Regions from separate parts of the Sphingomonas sp. P4_G3 genome, predicted to be linked through region 4. Evidence: predicted binding sites of a transcription regulator. Region 4 holds the regulator's gene; each other region holds the start of a gene.
What was found. Region 4 encodes LexA, which represses DNA repair genes until DNA is damaged. Its sites were predicted from a motif close to GTTCCNCNCTTGTTCT; they were not measured.

Region 1: a site for LexA is predicted at 2,070-2,085, ahead of AC1DQQ_RS12720 (DNA recombination protein RmuC). Genes of this name have one in related genera too.
Region 2: a site for LexA is predicted at 2,179-2,194, ahead of uvrA (excinuclease ABC subunit UvrA). Genes of this name have one in related genera too.
Region 3: a site for LexA is predicted at 2,389-2,404, ahead of AC1DQQ_RS03235 (ribonucleoside-diphosphate reductase subunit alpha). Genes of this name have one in related genera too.

Annotation. Positions count from the first base shown of each region.
Region 1 covers NZ_JBFUJZ010000004.1:188,312-192,084, reverse strand. Annotated here, with positions in the region: gene AC1DQQ_RS12725 (tetratricopeptide repeat protein) at 1-657, opposite strand, end outside; gene AC1DQQ_RS12720 (DNA recombination protein RmuC) at 685-2,040, opposite strand; gene AC1DQQ_RS12715 (formate--tetrahydrofolate ligase) at 2,287-3,773, shown strand, end outside.
Region 2 covers NZ_JBFUJZ010000016.1:2,467-6,239, forward strand. Annotated here, with positions in the region: partial or broken gene AC1DQQ_RS21840 (beta strand repeat-containing protein) at 1-1,967, opposite strand, end outside; gene uvrA (excinuclease ABC subunit UvrA) at 2,205-3,773, shown strand, end outside.
Region 3 covers NZ_JBFUJZ010000001.1:676,015-679,787, forward strand. Annotated here, with positions in the region: gene AC1DQQ_RS03230 (endonuclease domain-containing protein) at 1-310, opposite strand, end outside; gene AC1DQQ_RS03235 (ribonucleoside-diphosphate reductase subunit alpha) at 390-2,309, opposite strand; gene AC1DQQ_RS03240 (phytanoyl-CoA dioxygenase family protein) at 2,726-3,718, shown strand; gene AC1DQQ_RS03245 (putative bifunctional diguanylate cyclase/phosphodiesterase) at 3,745-3,773, opposite strand, start outside.
Region 4 covers NZ_JBFUJZ010000002.1:318,048-321,820, reverse strand. Annotated here, with positions in the region: gene AC1DQQ_RS07070 (hypothetical protein) at 1-397, shown strand, start outside; gene AC1DQQ_RS07065 (molybdopterin molybdotransferase MoeA) at 460-1,647, shown strand; gene lexA (transcriptional repressor LexA) at 1,704-2,375, shown strand; gene AC1DQQ_RS07055 (ComEC/Rec2 family competence protein) at 2,266-3,773, opposite strand, start outside.

The sequences.
Region 1 (3,773 bases), on a different contig from region 4:
GATCTCGCGCAGCGACTTTGGCTCATCCGGGGTGATCGCCAGGCATTTGCGATAGGCGGCTTCGGCGTCGTCGAGCCGCCCGAGTTCGACGAGGTCGTAACCGATTCCGCGGAACGACACGCACCGCTCGTAATCGCGCCGCTTGGGCGTGAAAGTCGCCGCAGCTTCGGCGTTTCTATAAGTGTCGATCGAGTGCTGCCATTCTTTCTTCTTCAGAAGAACATAGCCTAACTCATTGAGATACCGAGCGTGTTTCGGAGCAAAAGTCACCAATCTCTCGAACGCCGATTGGGCATCGTCGAGCCGCTCGAGATCGACCAACGCGAACGCTTTGACATATAACGCCTCGCACCACACCACCGTCACGAGCCGAACATTATCCGCCCCGCCATCGGCAGTGGTCAGATAATAGCCGTCCTGTTCGGCCGTCTGCGAGCAGAAGATATGGCGCTTCTCGCCCGAAAATTCCTTGTCGAATGACGCGACGACCGGCTCGACCGTGGCCAAGGCTCGCGCCGGATCGCCGGCCTGGATCGCGGAGAAAGCCTGGCTGATTGTCGCCTCGGCGGCGGAGTCGCGGTCTTTATCCTGCCCCGCGGCGGCCATTGGTACCGCCGTCAGCATCGCGGCAATCAGCAATCCGACCATTTTCGTCATCGACCCGCTCCCCAACAGGCACGAGGATCATCCCTCCGACGAACGATCCCCTATCTCACCGACCGACGCAAGCTTCACCAGCGGGCGCGGCGATTGCTCGACCATCGGCAGCGACTCGATTGCCCGCCCGCCGGTATCGATATTGAAATCCTCGAACCGTTTGGCCTGGGTCAGCACTTGCGTCTCGAGGCTGCCGACGAACGCATTATAGGCATCGTTGGCGAGCCCGATATTGCGTCCCAACCGGGCGACATGGCTGCCCATCACCGACAGGCGGGCATAGAGTTCCTTACCCAGCTCGGCGATCTGCCGCGCCTCCCCGGCCAATTTCTCCTGCCGCCAAACCGCGGCGACGGTGCGTGCGATCGCGATCAAATTGGTCGGCGTCGCCAACAACACGCGACGGTCGAAGGCGAAGTCCCACAGGGTCGGATCCTGTTCGAGCGCCGCGGACAGGAAATGCTCCCCCGGCACGAACATAATCACGTAATCGGGCGCGTCGTCGAATTGCGTCCAATAGGCCTTGGCGCCGAGCGCCTGGACGTGCGCCCGCATCGACGCCGCGTGGCGCACCAGCCCGGCGGCGCGTTCAGTGTCATCGATCGCGCCGAACGCGTCCTGATAATCGTTGAGCGACACCTTGGCGTCGATCACCAGTGCGTTGCCGCCCGGCACGCGAATGATGACGTCGGGCCTGAGCCGCCCGCCCTCGCCATCGTCGACGCTGACTTCCGCCTGGAAATCGGCATGCTCGCTCAACCCGCACGTCTCGAGCACGTTGCGCAATTGCTGCTCGCCCCAGCGCCCGCGCGCCTTGGGCGCGTTACGCAGCGCATTGACCAGCTTGGACGCTTCCGAGCGTACCGATTCCTGCCCGACGCGCATTGCTTCGATCTGGCCGTGAAGCGTACCGAACGCATCGCGGCGATCGGCCTCAACCTTGGCCACGCCTTCTTCGTAGCGCTGCAGGCGTTCGTGGACAGGCTGGAGCAAGGCGCGGAGATGTTGGCCGCTGGTCGCTTCCGATTCCTTGAACCGCTCGTCGGCGCGCTGAAGGAATTTGGTCTGGGCGTCGTCGAACAGCCGCTGCCCGACCTCGGCGAATTGCGCCGCCAGCGCTTCTTTGGCAGCGACGATTTCGACCAGCCGCGCCTCGAACGCCAGCTCACGCTCACGTGACGCCGCCTGGTGTGCGTCGAGCGCGCGCATCGTCGTGTCGCGCTCCGCCGTCACGGCCAGCAACTGCTGGCGCGTCATGTCATGCTGATCGGCATGCACCTTGGCGGCCGCCAGTTCGGCCACGCCGCGGCGTGAGGCGAACAGCCAGCCGATCACTAGCCCGACGACAAGCGCTCCCAACGCGACGATCAACACTTCAACCACAATTCACCCACGAAACCCGATCAATGACCGGAACATAGATCGAACGACGATGCCAGGACAGCCCCAATTTCGTTACGGTTCCAACTCCCCTCCCGCTTGCGGGAGGGGTCGGGGGAGGGCATGTCGATCGATGGACGGGCCTAGACGAACAGTCCCTCCCCTAGCCCCTCCCGTAAACGGGAGGGGAATTGATTTCGTTACGCGCGCGGGGTGACGGGCAGCCCATGGGGCGGCTAAGAAGCCCCCATGCTCTCCGATATCGAGATTTCGCGGGCCGCGACCCTTCACCCCATCCAGCAGATCGCCGACAAAGCAGGCATCCCGGTCGACGCGGTCGAGCCCTATGGCAAATACAAGGCCAAGCTGATCCGCGAGCACCTCCCGGTGCCCCGCGACCTGGGCAAATTGATCCTGGTCACCGCGATCAGTCCAACCCCCGCCGGCGAAGGCAAGTCGACCGCCTCGGTCGGGCTCGCCGACGCGCTCAACCAGATCGGCAAGAAGACGATGTTGGCGCTGCGCGAGCCGAGCCTGGGGCCATGCTTCGGGACCAAGGGCGGTGCGACCGGCGGTGGTTACGCCCAGGTGGTGCCGATGGAGGACATCAACCTTCATTTCACCGGCGATTTCCACGCCATCACCAGCGCGCACAACCTGCTCGCGGCGATGATCGACAACCATGTGCATTGGGGCAACGCGCTCGATATCGACGTGCGCCGGATCGTCTGGCGCCGGGTGCTCGACATGAACGACCGCGCGTTGCGCGACATCGCGCAATCGCTGGGTGGCGTCGCCAACGGTTTCCCGCGCGAAAGCGGGTTCGACATCACCGTCGCCAGCGAAGTGATGGCGATCCTGTGTCTGGCCGAGGACCTGGAGGACCTGGAGGTGCGGCTCGGCCGGATCGTCGTCGCCTATACGCGCGATCGCCAGCCAGTCACCGCGCGCGACCTGAAGGCCGATGGCGCCATGGCGGTGCTGCTCGCCGAGGCGATCAAGCCCAATCTGGTCCAGACGCTGGAGGGCAATCCGGCGCTGATCCATGGCGGCCCCTTCGCCAATATAGCGCATGGCTGCAATTCGGTGATCGCGACCAACACCGCGCTTGGCTTGGCCGATTATGTCGTGACCGAAGCCGGCTTCGGTGCCGATCTGGGCGCCGAGAAGTTCTTCGACATCAAATGCCGCCAGGCCGACCTCAAACCCGCCGCAGCGGTGGTCGTCGCGACGATCCGCGCGCTCAAGATGAATGGCGGGGTCGCCAAGGCAGATCTCGGCACCCCCGATCCCGAGGCAGTGAGGCTTGGCGGGGTCAATCTCGCGCGGCACCTCGAGAATGTCCGTCAATTCGGTGTTCCCGTGGTCGTCGCGATCAACCGCTTCGACAGCGATACCGAGGACGAGATGCGCGTCGTTCGCGAGATCGCCGCCGCCAATGGCTGCGAAGCGATCCTGTGCACACATTGGGCCGACGGCAGCGCGGGCACCGAAGCGCTGGCGCACCATGTCGCCGCGCTGGCGGATGGTGGCGGGGCGCAATTCGCCCCGCTCTACGACGATGCTATGCCGCTGTTCGACAAGATCAACACGGTGGCGACGCGGATCTACCGCGCCGAACACGCCACGGCCGAGCCGAGCGTGCTGGCGCAGCTGAAACGCTGGGAGGATGCGGGATACGGGCACCTCCCCGTCTGCATGGCGAAGACCCAATACAGCTTCTCCACCGACCCGGC
Region 2 (3,773 bases), on a different contig from region 4:
AGACCGCCGGTCAGCGTCAGATTCTCGACATTGGCGAAGCTTGCCAGCGATGCGGAGATCGCACTTTCGACCGTGTCGTTGCCTGCGCCTGCACCCTCGATAATCGTGTCGACGCCATCCCAGACATAGGTGTCGTCGCCCGTCCCACCGATCAGTCTGTCGACGCCCGCGCCACCGTCAAGCAGATCGTTGCCGGCATTACCATATAGCGTGTCGTTCCCGCCATTGCCGTTTAGCGTATCATTGCCGATCCCGCCGTTGAGCTGGTCGCCCGACGCACCGCCGGTCAGCACATCGTCGCCGTCGAGCCCATTGAGCTGGCTCGGAAAATCGGTGCCGTTGAGCGCGTCAGGACCGGCCGTACCGTTGAACTGCTGGTACATCACGCCCTTGGTGAGCGCGTTGTCGAGATAGTCGTCGGCGACCTCGCGGATCGACGCGGTATAGTTCGAGCCCGCCCCAGCTCCGGATGCAATGACGTAGTAGGTGCCCGTGACCGTCGGCGTGAAGGTCAGGTCGCCCACACCGCTGGACAGCATCGACTTGCCGGTCGCGTCGACCAGCCCCGACGCCGAATCGCCCAGCGTGTAAGTATGGTTGGCGACCAGATCGACCGCGAACCAATCCTGATCGTTGAGCGTTTCGGACACTCCGGTGACGCTACCGTTGACCGCGAAATGGCCGGTGGTCGAGGCGGTGTCAGCATAATCGTCGATATAGCTAGTCGCGGCGATCGTATAGCTCTGCACGATGCCGGTCGACGCGCTGATATAGTAAGTGCCGGTCACTTCAGCGGTATGGGTCAGCTCACTGCCCTGAAATCCGGAATAGTTTAGCACCACCTGGCGACCGCTCGGATCGTACAGACCGAAGCGCGCCTCGGGATTATAAGTGCTCAGAGAGGTGGCCAGCACGATGTCGTACGACTGCCCCTGGACCAAGTCGATCTTGAACCAGTCGCTATCGCCGCGCGCCTGCCATAAGCTGCCGGTCGCGGCGGCGCCAACCGTGACCTGTGCATTGGTCGACATGTTGTTGGGCAGGTCGCCGGGCTGGGTAGCAGCGGTCAGTGTGTAATTGACTGGCGAGGTCACCGTGCCGTTGGCATAGACCCCGACATAATAGGTCCCGGCGGTGGTCGAGGTGAACACGGTGGGTGAGGTATTCTCTGCCACTCCCGAGCTCGGATCGGTGATGACATGGCCAGCCGCATCGAACATGCGGATGGCGGCGCCGGGTGTCACGGTGAAACGGTAGCTGGTATTGGCGGCCAGGGTGATCGCGTAATAATCCAGGTCGAGCGTCGTCTCCGACGTGCCCGTGGCGTTCGTTCCGACTGCAACATTGCCGGCATAGGCGATCAGATCGGGATGGTCGTCCGCCACCGCGTTGAGCGTCAGGTCATATGATCCACCGCTCCCAAAAGGCACGATCGCCGCGAAATAATGACCGGTGGTCGGCGCAGTGAAATGCTGGCCGTCGCCGACGACCTTGCCGCTCGCGTCGAGAAAGAAGGTGTTGGCGCTCTGGTTGGCGACCGTGAGCGAATAACTCTGCCCTGCGACGAGGTCGATGCCGAACCAGTCCTGATTGTATTGGGGTGTATTGTTGTTGTCGATCGTCAGCGTCTGCCCGATCGCAATCGTCGCGGAGGTGAAGGTCGCGCCGGGAAGCGGATCGTCGACCGAATTGATCGTCACGGTTGTGATCAGCGCCGAATTGCCTTCAGCCTCCACCGAGAAGAAATAGTCGCCAGTGACGGGAACCGAGAAATAACCCGCATTGGCAAAGGGGCGGACGACATTGATTGGATTCGAATCGGCGTCGTACAGCACCGCCGAGAAATAGGCGTTGTTCACCGGAATGTAGTAATTGTAGATCGTCCCGGCGGTCAGGTGAACCTTCATCCAGTCGGCGTCACCGCGATTTTCGGTTACCACGGTTCCGACGAATGTTTCACTGACCATATTGCAGTCCCCCCAAAGCCCCATCCAACATCGCCAATCTAGTTGGCGTCGAACGGAAGTAAATCCGCTCTTTTGCCGGATTTACACTGATTTGCGTCATTGCCGTGACACTTTGCCGGCGCGCCTGCGGACCCCCGGGGTGGCAAGCAGCGTTGCATGTTCCTATGTCTATCGCTCGGATGAGGAACGCGGCGCGCCCCCTTGTCCCAAGCGAACAAATCTGGAACAAATGCCTACATGCTGACTCACATTCAGGTGCGCGGCGCGCGCGAGCACAATCTCAAGGGCGTCGATATCGACATCCCGCGCGACACGCTGACGGTGATCACCGGGCTGTCAGGCTCGGGCAAATCCTCGCTCGCCTTCGACACCATCTATGCCGAGGGGCAGCGGCGCTATGTCGAGAGCCTGTCGGCTTATGCACGCCAGTTCCTCGAGCTGATGCAGAAGCCCGATGTCGATCATATCGAAGGGCTCAGCCCGGCGATCTCGATCGAGCAGAAGACCACCAGCCGCAATCCGCGCTCGACCGTCGCGACGGTGACCGAGATCTACGATTATATGCGCCTGTTATGGGCGCGCGTCGGCGTGCCTTATTCGCCCGCCACCGGCCTGCCGATCGCGGCGCAGACGGTCAGCCAGATGGTCGACCGCGTGATGGCGCTGCCCGAGGGCACGCGGCTCTATTTGCTCGCGCCGGTCGTGCGCGGGCGCAAGGGCGAGTATCGCAAGGAACTCGCCGAATGGCAGAAAGCGGGCTTCACCCGCGTCCGCATCGACGGCGAATTGTACGAGATCGACGAGGCGCCGGCGCTCGACAAGAAGTACAAGCACGACATCGAGGTGGTGGTCGACCGGCTGGTGGTCGGGCCCGACATGGCGACGCGGCTGGCCGACAGTTTCGAGACCGCGCTGAAGCTGGCCGAGGGGCTGGCTTATGTGGATTTGGTGGATACGACTGTCGCGGAGATCAACGCGGCCGCTACGTCGAATCGCGTGAAGGAAGTGTCAGCCACTTTCGTCGCCCCGGCGCAGGCCGGGGCCGCCGGCGAAGGCGCGATACGGCCAGCGGCCAGTGACGGGTTGGGCATGCCCCGCATGCCCAAGGATCGTCCGGGGGACGATCCGACCCGTCACTCCTCCGCCGGGGCGACGGATGGCGGCGCGATGAAGGGCGCGGGTGTCCCCGACAACCGCATCGTGTTCAGCGAGAAATTCGCCTGCCCGGTGTCCGGCTTCACCATCGCCGAGATCGAACCCCGCCTGTTCTCGTTCAACGCCCCGCAGGGCGCCTGCCCGGCGTGCGATGGCCTCGGCGAGAAGCTGATCTTCGACGAGGATCTGGTCGTCCCCAATCACGACCTCAGCCTGAAGAAGGGCGCGGTGGTGCCCTGGGCCAAGTCCAATCCGCCCAGCCCCTATTACATGCAGGTGCTGGGCAGCCTGGCGCGCGAATTCGGGTTCAGCCTGGAGACGCCGTGGAAGGACCTGCCCGGCGAGGTCCGGCTGGTCATCCTCTACGGCACCGCGGGCAAGCCGGTGACCTTGACCTTCGTCGACGGCAAGAAATCGTACGACGTGCGCAAGCCGTTCGAGGGCGTGATCGGCAACCTCAACCGCCGCATGCTCCAGACCGAGAGCGCTTGGATGCGCGAGGAGCTGAGCAAATACCAATCCTCGCAACCGTGCGAGACGTGCCACGGCGCCCGCCTCAAGCCCGAGGCGCTGGCGGTCAAGATCGCGATGCAGGACATCAGCTACGCGACGCATCTGTCGGTGGTCGACGCGCTCGCCTGGTTCCAGGAC
Region 3 (3,773 bases), on a different contig from region 4:
TCCAGAAGCGGATCACGCGATATCCTTCGTCGTTGAGGAAACGCGTACGAACCTCATCGCTATCCCTGCGCAACGCATGTGTCGCATCGTCGATCTCGACGATCAGCCTGGCACCATGCGAGCAGAAATCCGCATGATAACGACCCATCGGCACCTGATGGCGGAATTTCGCCTCAGGAAAAGCCTCGCGCAATGCCCGCCGCATGACGAGCTCGGGATCGCCGGCGTTCTTGCGGAGGTCACGCGATCTGGCGGTGGTCGAGGCGGGCAGCAGTTGGCGCTTGGTCAGGCCGTCCGCATTCCCCCTCACCCTTCCGCGACGCTGCGCGCCGCTCCCTCCCTCTCCCACGAGGGGAGAGGGAGATTGGTGGCCGCCTAGCTCTGCCACCTCACTGGCACGCCAGGCATTCGTCATAGTCCGTCGTTTCGCCCAGCTCGAACTTGGGCGCCTCGATCGTGTTGTCGGCTTCGACCCCGCCGGCGAACCCGGCGCGCTGCACCGATTTCGAGCGGAGATAGTAAAGCGACTTCACGCCCAGTTCCCACGCGCGGAAGTGGAGCATCAACAAGTCCCACTTCTCGACATCGGCCGGGATGAACAGATTGAGGCTGGTCGACTGGTCGATATAGGGCGTGCGATCGGCCTGGAGCTCAATCAGCCAGCGCTGGTCGATCTCGAAGCTGGTCTTGTAGCAGTCCTTTTCCTCCTGGCTGAGGAAGTCGAGATGCTGGACCGAGCCGCCGCGCTCGAGGATCGTGTTCCACACCGCGTCGCTGTTCTTCGATTTCTCGATGAAGATCTTCTCGAGATACGGGTTCTTGACCGAGAACGATCCCGACAGCGTCTTGTGGGTGTAGATATTGGCCGGGATCGGCTCGATGCACGCACTGGTGCCGCCGCAGATGATCGAGATGGAAGCGGTCGGCGCGATCGCCATCTTGCAGCTGAACCGCTCCATCACGCCCATGTCGGCGGCGTCGGGGCAGGGGCCGCGCTCGACCGCCAGCGCCATCGACGCGGCGTCGACCTGCGCGCGGATCTGCTTGAACATCTTCATGTTCCACGACTTGGCCATCGCGCCTTCGAACGGCAGGCCGCGCGCCTGGAGGAACGAGTGGAACCCCATCACGCCCAAGCCGACCGACCGTTCACGCATCGCCGAATAGGCGGCGCGCTCCATGCCGGGCTCGGCGCGGTCGATGAAATCCTGCAGCACATTGTCGAGGAACCGCATGATGTCCTCGATGAAATGCACGTCCTTGTTCCACTGGTCCCAGGTCTCGAGGTTGAGCGAGCTGAGGCAGCAAACCGCGGTGCGATCCTTGCCGAGGTGATCCTTGCCGGTCGGCAGGGTGATTTCCGAGCACAGGTTCGAGGTCGAGACCTTGAGGCCGAGATCGCGATGATGCTTGGGCATCGTCGAGTTCACGTGATCGGCGAAGATGATGTACGGCTCGCCGGTCGCCAGACGGGTCTCGACCAGCTTCTGGAACAAAGCGCGGGCATCGACCTTGCCGCGTTCCGAGCCGTCCTTGGGCGACTTGAGCGACCATTCGGAGCCGTCGCGCACCGCTTCCATGAAAGCGTCGGGGATCAGCACGCCATGGTGCAGGTTGAGCGCCTTGCGGTTGAAGTCGCCCGAGGGTTTGCGGATCTCGAGGAACTCCTCGATCTCCGGGTGCGAGATGTCGAGATAGCAGGCGGCCGAACCGCGGCGCAGCGAGCCCTGGCTGATCGCGAGCGTGAGCGAGTCCATCACGCGAACGAACGGGATGATGCCGCTGGTCTTGCCGTTGAGGCCGACCGGCTCGCCGATGCCGCGGACATTGCCCCAATAAGTGCCGATGCCGCCGCCGCGCGAGGCGAGCCAGACATTCTCGTTCCAGGTATCGACGATGCCGTTGAGGCTGTCGGGCACCGAATTGAGGAAACACGAGATCGGCAGGCCGCGTCCGGTGCCGCCGTTCGACAGCACGGGTGTCGCCGGCATGAACCACAGACGCGAGATATAGTCGTACAGGCGCTGCGCGTGCGCGCCGTCATCGGCATAAGCCGACGCCACGCGGACGAACAGGTCCTGGTACGATTCGCCCGGCAGCAGATAGCGGTCGTTGAGCGTGTCCTTGCCGAAATCGGTCAGGAGATCGTCGCGCGAATGATCGACCTCGACTGGATATGGCTTGGCGATAGACTTCGAATCGCGCTTCTTCGTCCGGGGTGCCGCATTCGCCTGCACCGTAGCCGCTGCTGCCTCGATCGCATCGGTCGCCATATTTTCGCCCGTTCCTTCGGTGTCTCTGAAATCCATCTCTCGCCCCTGCTTTTCCGCTCGCACAAATCGACTCGGGGGAACGAACCCCCACCTTACCATTTGGGCTCCACAGGCGAGAACAAAAATAGTCCACAGCCTGTTTAAAAAGCACGAGCAGGGCCCTGCCGCGATATAAGATCGCGACTGGATTTCCACCAGTGCTTGGGTCGCCCCCGAACCGAACTACAACAGATTGTGCCTATCCGGCGTCGGACGCAATACCGTAAATGACGAATTAGTGACTCCATTCGTCGCTATTTTGACTCGACTCACGGAAGGTCCGATCCGGTCCATTCGCCGCGACGCGCGGGTTTCCGCGGGCTTCCGCGAAGGCAAGGGAACGAACACGGAACACACAAAAATATTGTGGTCGATAGCTGGACCGTATCAACCGGTTGTGGTCGGGTCGAGTCATGACTGATCCGATCGCTTCATTTGATCAGATTCGCGGACTCCTGGCTTTATGGGCGCGGATGACGCGCCACGATTCGCCGGCCGAGCCACGTCCCGTCCCGATCCGGACGCTGCTCGACATACTCGGTCTCGGGCTCGAACAGACGATGTCGATGTTGGGACAGTCCCAGCCCGACTGGCCGGCATTCGTCGCTTGGATAGAGGCGACCGCGGGAGCGCCCGACGCGGCGCGGCTGGCGCGCTTCACCGCCTGGTATGACGGCGACGAGCCGCCCGCCGACGAACGCGCCCGCCAGGCGGCGGTGATGGCGATGGCGCCGGTGTTCGACGCCGGTGATCTGGCGCGATGGGATCGCGACGGCGTCGTCGTGCTGCGCCAGGCGATTACCCGCGATCAGGCGGCTGCGATCGCCGATCATCTCTGGTCGATCCTCGATGCCGATCCGGCCGATCCCGCGACCTGGTACGGACCGCGCACCAACGGCATCATGATCCAGCATTTCCAGCATCCGACGATGGACGTGCCGCGCCGCTCGATGCGCATGGCGAAGGGGTTCGCCGAGCTTTACGGCCATGCCGACCTCATCGTGTCGACCGACCGCTTGAGTTTTAACCCGCCGATCCGGCCCGGCTACACCTTTCCCGGGCCGCATCTGCACTGGGATGGCAATCTGACCGCGCCGATCGCGCTCGAGACCCAGGCGATCCTCTATCTGACCGACACCGCCGCCGATCAGGGCGCATTGCAGGTCGTGCCGGGCTTCCACCATCGCCTGGCCGATGGCTGGATCGCGAGCCTGAACGGGGCGGATCCGCGGACCATCGACCTGTCGTCCGAAGCAGTGACGGTGCCGGCCGGGGCGGGCGATCTCGTCATCTGGCGCCACGAAATCCCTCACGGTGCCAGCGCCAATCGCAGCGACCGGCCGCGCCTGGCGCACTATGTGAACCATTATCCGATGCACTGGCCCGACGAGCGGCCCTGGCTGTAGCGCCTGGGTCCGATGGCGTGCGTCCCTCAGCTCGCCTTGCGGACCTTGCGCGTCG
Region 4 (3,773 bases):
GACCAAGCCGATTCGTCAGTTCATCGACGGCTTCAACACCGGCGACACCAAATCGGCTTATGCCGCTTACGTGCAGGGCGACGTGTCGATCATCGACGAATTCGCGCCGCACCTCTGGGTTGGCCCCAAGGCGCCGCAGCTATGGGCGGCCGATTACGACAAGCACGCGAAAGCAACCGGCGTATCCGACGGATCGGTCAAATATGGCGCCCCGACACGCCGCGAAATCGACGGTGCCAGGGCCTATGTCATCATTCCGACGGTCTATGCCTACCGGGAAAAGGGCGCGCGGATTGCCGAGGAAGGCGAGATGACCTTCGTGCTGTCAAAGGGCAAAGCGGGCTGGAAGATCAGGGCCTGGACCTGGTCGGGCGTCAAGCCGCATCCGGCGGGCTGACGGGGTTCGCCGCGCGGCGAACCGCTGGCGAAAGCGCCACGGGCTGTGGCATGGCGTCAAGGATGACCTCGCTGCTTCCCGTCGCCGATGCCCAGGCGCGCCTGTTCGCGATGGCACCACGCGTCGCGACCGAGCGTCTGCCACTGACCTCGGCAGCCGGGCGCTGGACCGCCGAGCCCGTCATCGCGCTGCGTGCACAGCCCGGCGCCGATTTGTCGTCGATGGATGGTTATGCGATCCGGTTCGACGACTTGCCCGGCCCCTGGCGCGTGATCGGCGAAAGCGCGGCGGGGCGCGCCTTTGGCGGTGCGACGGAGCGCGGCGAGGCGGTGCGGATATTCACGGGCGCGGCGATGCCCGCGGGCGCCGACAGCGTGCTTGTCCAGGAAGAGGCCGAGCGCGCCGGCGACACGCTGCTCCTCGCCGGCGAGGGACCACCGCGCCGCGGCATGAGCGTGCGGCGCAAGGGTCTCGATTTCGAGCGGGGCGCGGTGCTGATCGGCGCCGGTACGCGCCTGACACCCGCCGCCATCGCGCTCGCGGCGACCGGCGGGCATGGTGCGCTCAGCGTCAATCGCCGCCTGCGTATCGCCATCCTGGCAACGGGGGACGAGCTGATCGCGCCCGGCGCGGCCAGCGACGATCCGCTGGCGCTCCCCGAGGGTAACAGCGCGATGCTGGCGGCAATGCTCGCCGATCTGCCGGTCGATGTGACGGTGGCGGGGATCGTCCCCGACCAGCTCGACGCGCTGGTCGCGGCGTTCTCCGAGGCGCAGGCCGACATCATCGTCACGACCGGCGGGGCATCGGTCGGCGATCACGATCTGGTACGCCCAGCGCTCGAAGCGGCGGGCGGAGAGGTGGATTTCTGGCGCATCGCGATCCGGCCGGGCAAGCCGATGCTCGCGGGACGCCTGGGCGAGGCGATAATGCTGGGCCTGCCGGGTAACCCGGTTTCGGCGTTCGTCACCGCCACCCTATTCCTGCGTCCGTTGATCGCCGCGATGGCCGGCGCGGCCGATCCGTTGCCGCGCATGCTCCGCGCGGGACTCGCCGACCCGCTTCCCGCCAACGACCACCGCCAGGATTATCTGCGCGGAACGTTAGTCGGCGGCCGCGTCTCCGCCGCCGCCATGCAGGACAGTTCGATGCTCGCAACACTCGCGCGCGCGTCGTGTCTGATCGTCCGCCCGCCACACGCGCCGCACGCCGACATCGGCGATACCGTGGACATCCTGCCGCTCGCTTGACTTGATCCGCAACGTTCCGTAAAAGTTCCACGTCTGTTCTGGACGGAGGAACGTCGATGCTCACCAAGAAGCAGCATGAGCTGATCTGCTTCATCAACGATCGCTTGAACGAAACCGGCGTGTCGCCGTCGTTCGAGGAGATGAAGGAGGCGCTCGACCTCAAGTCGAAATCGGGCGTGCATCGCCTGATCTCGGCGCTCGAGGAGCGGCAGTTCCTGCGCCGACTGCCCAATCGGGCACGCGCCCTCGAAGTGCTCAAGATGCCTGAGCGTGCCGACAGCAAGCGTGCCGTACCCGCGCAGCCCAAGCCTAACAATTTCCGCCCCGCCCCCGAACCCGCCAACGACGTGATCGAGATCCCGCTGCACGGCCGGATCGCGGCCGGCGTGCCGATCGAGGCGTTCGAAGGATCGTCGATGCTTCCCGTTCCCGCTGCCTTGCTCGGCAGCGGCGAACATTATGCCTTGGAAGTCGCCGGTGACTCGATGGTCGAAGCCGGCATCCTCGATGGCGATTATGCGCTGATCCGCCGAACCGACGTGGCGCGCGATGGAGAGATCGTGGTCGCGTTGATCGAGGAAAGCGAAGCGACACTCAAATATTTCCGCCGCGAAGGTGCTATGGTGCGGCTCGATCCGGCCAATCGCGCTTACGATCCGCAGCGTTACGCTCCTCAGCAGGTGCGGATCCAGGGCCGCCTCGCCGGCCTGTTGCGCCGTTACGATTAGAACGCGAACCCGACATAACCCAAGGGTGACGATCACCAGGCTGGCGGACGGTGACGATCCGTCCGCTGGCCAGGCTGATCGCCATTCCGCCAGTGCGGCGCAGGAACGGCGCATCGAGCTTGAGCCAAATCGGCCGGCACGCTGAGGGCAACCGCCGGTCGCTGACGACGATGTCCGCCGCGCGGCACGCGGCGATCAACTGGTCGGACGGCAATTGGTACAGGCTGCGTGTCGCCAGCACGCGGAATATCCGTCCTCCGGATTGCACCAGAGCGAGGCAGGCGTCCGGCGTGCATTGAGCGAAGGGCTGATCGGACAGCAGCATCGCCTCCCCATCCACCCCGGCATTCTGAGTCATCGTGTCGCGCGTATAATCCCCTGCCTTGTCGCGCAGGATCGCGACGCCGCCATTGGGCGTGCGCACCGCGAGATGCTGGCCGTCGCCCGAGATCAGCAGATCGGGGGCCGGGATCGCCAGCGCCCAGACCGCGCCCATCGCCACCGGCGCAAGACCGGCAAGACGGATCCGCGAGCGCCACAGCATCAACCATAGCAACCCCAGGATCATCAGCCCGAACGCGCCGGCCGGCATGCCGGGCAGCATCGCCACCGATCCCGGTGCCTTGGCCGCGGTACGCGCGATCCACAGCAAGAGGTTGAGCGCGTGCGTGGTCACCCACCAGAAAGGTGCGCCCAGGCCGATCGCATCGCCCGCCAGCGCCAGCGCCTCGGCCGGCATGATGACGAAGGTGGTCAGCGGGATCGCGACGATATTGGCGACGACGCCATACATGCCCTCTTTGTGGAAATGGTACAGCGCGATCGGCGCCAGCGCGGCTTCGATCACCAGGCCGGTCAGCAGCAACGATCCGATTTCGCGCGCGATACGGCGCCACCAGGCCTCGTCGCGTTTCTCGAATAATTGCTTGACGCGCGGTTGCTCGTGGAACGCGATCAGCGATCCGACCGCGGCGAAGCTGAGCTGGAAGCTCGGCCCCGCCAGCGCCTCGGGCCAGAGTAGCAGGACGATGAAGGCGCCGGCCGCGACCAGCCGCAAGGTGATCGCCTCGCGGCCCATGGCAAGCGCCGCCAACACCAGCAACGCGGCGATGCACGATCGCGCGGTCGGAACCTGGCTGCCCGTAAGCAGAGTGTATCCAATCGCCGCGACCGCACCGGCCCCCGCAGCGACCACCGGGATCCGCACCCGCAGCGCCAGCCATGGCCATAAGGCGAGCAGTCGCGTGACCGCCCAGATCGTCGCGACGACCACTGCGGTAATATGCAGACCACTCACTGACAGGAGATGCGCGAGCCCCGACCGCCGCATCGCGTCGGCATCGTCCAGCGAGATCGCGCCCTCGTCGCCCGCGGCCAGCGCGGCGGCGATCCCGCCCG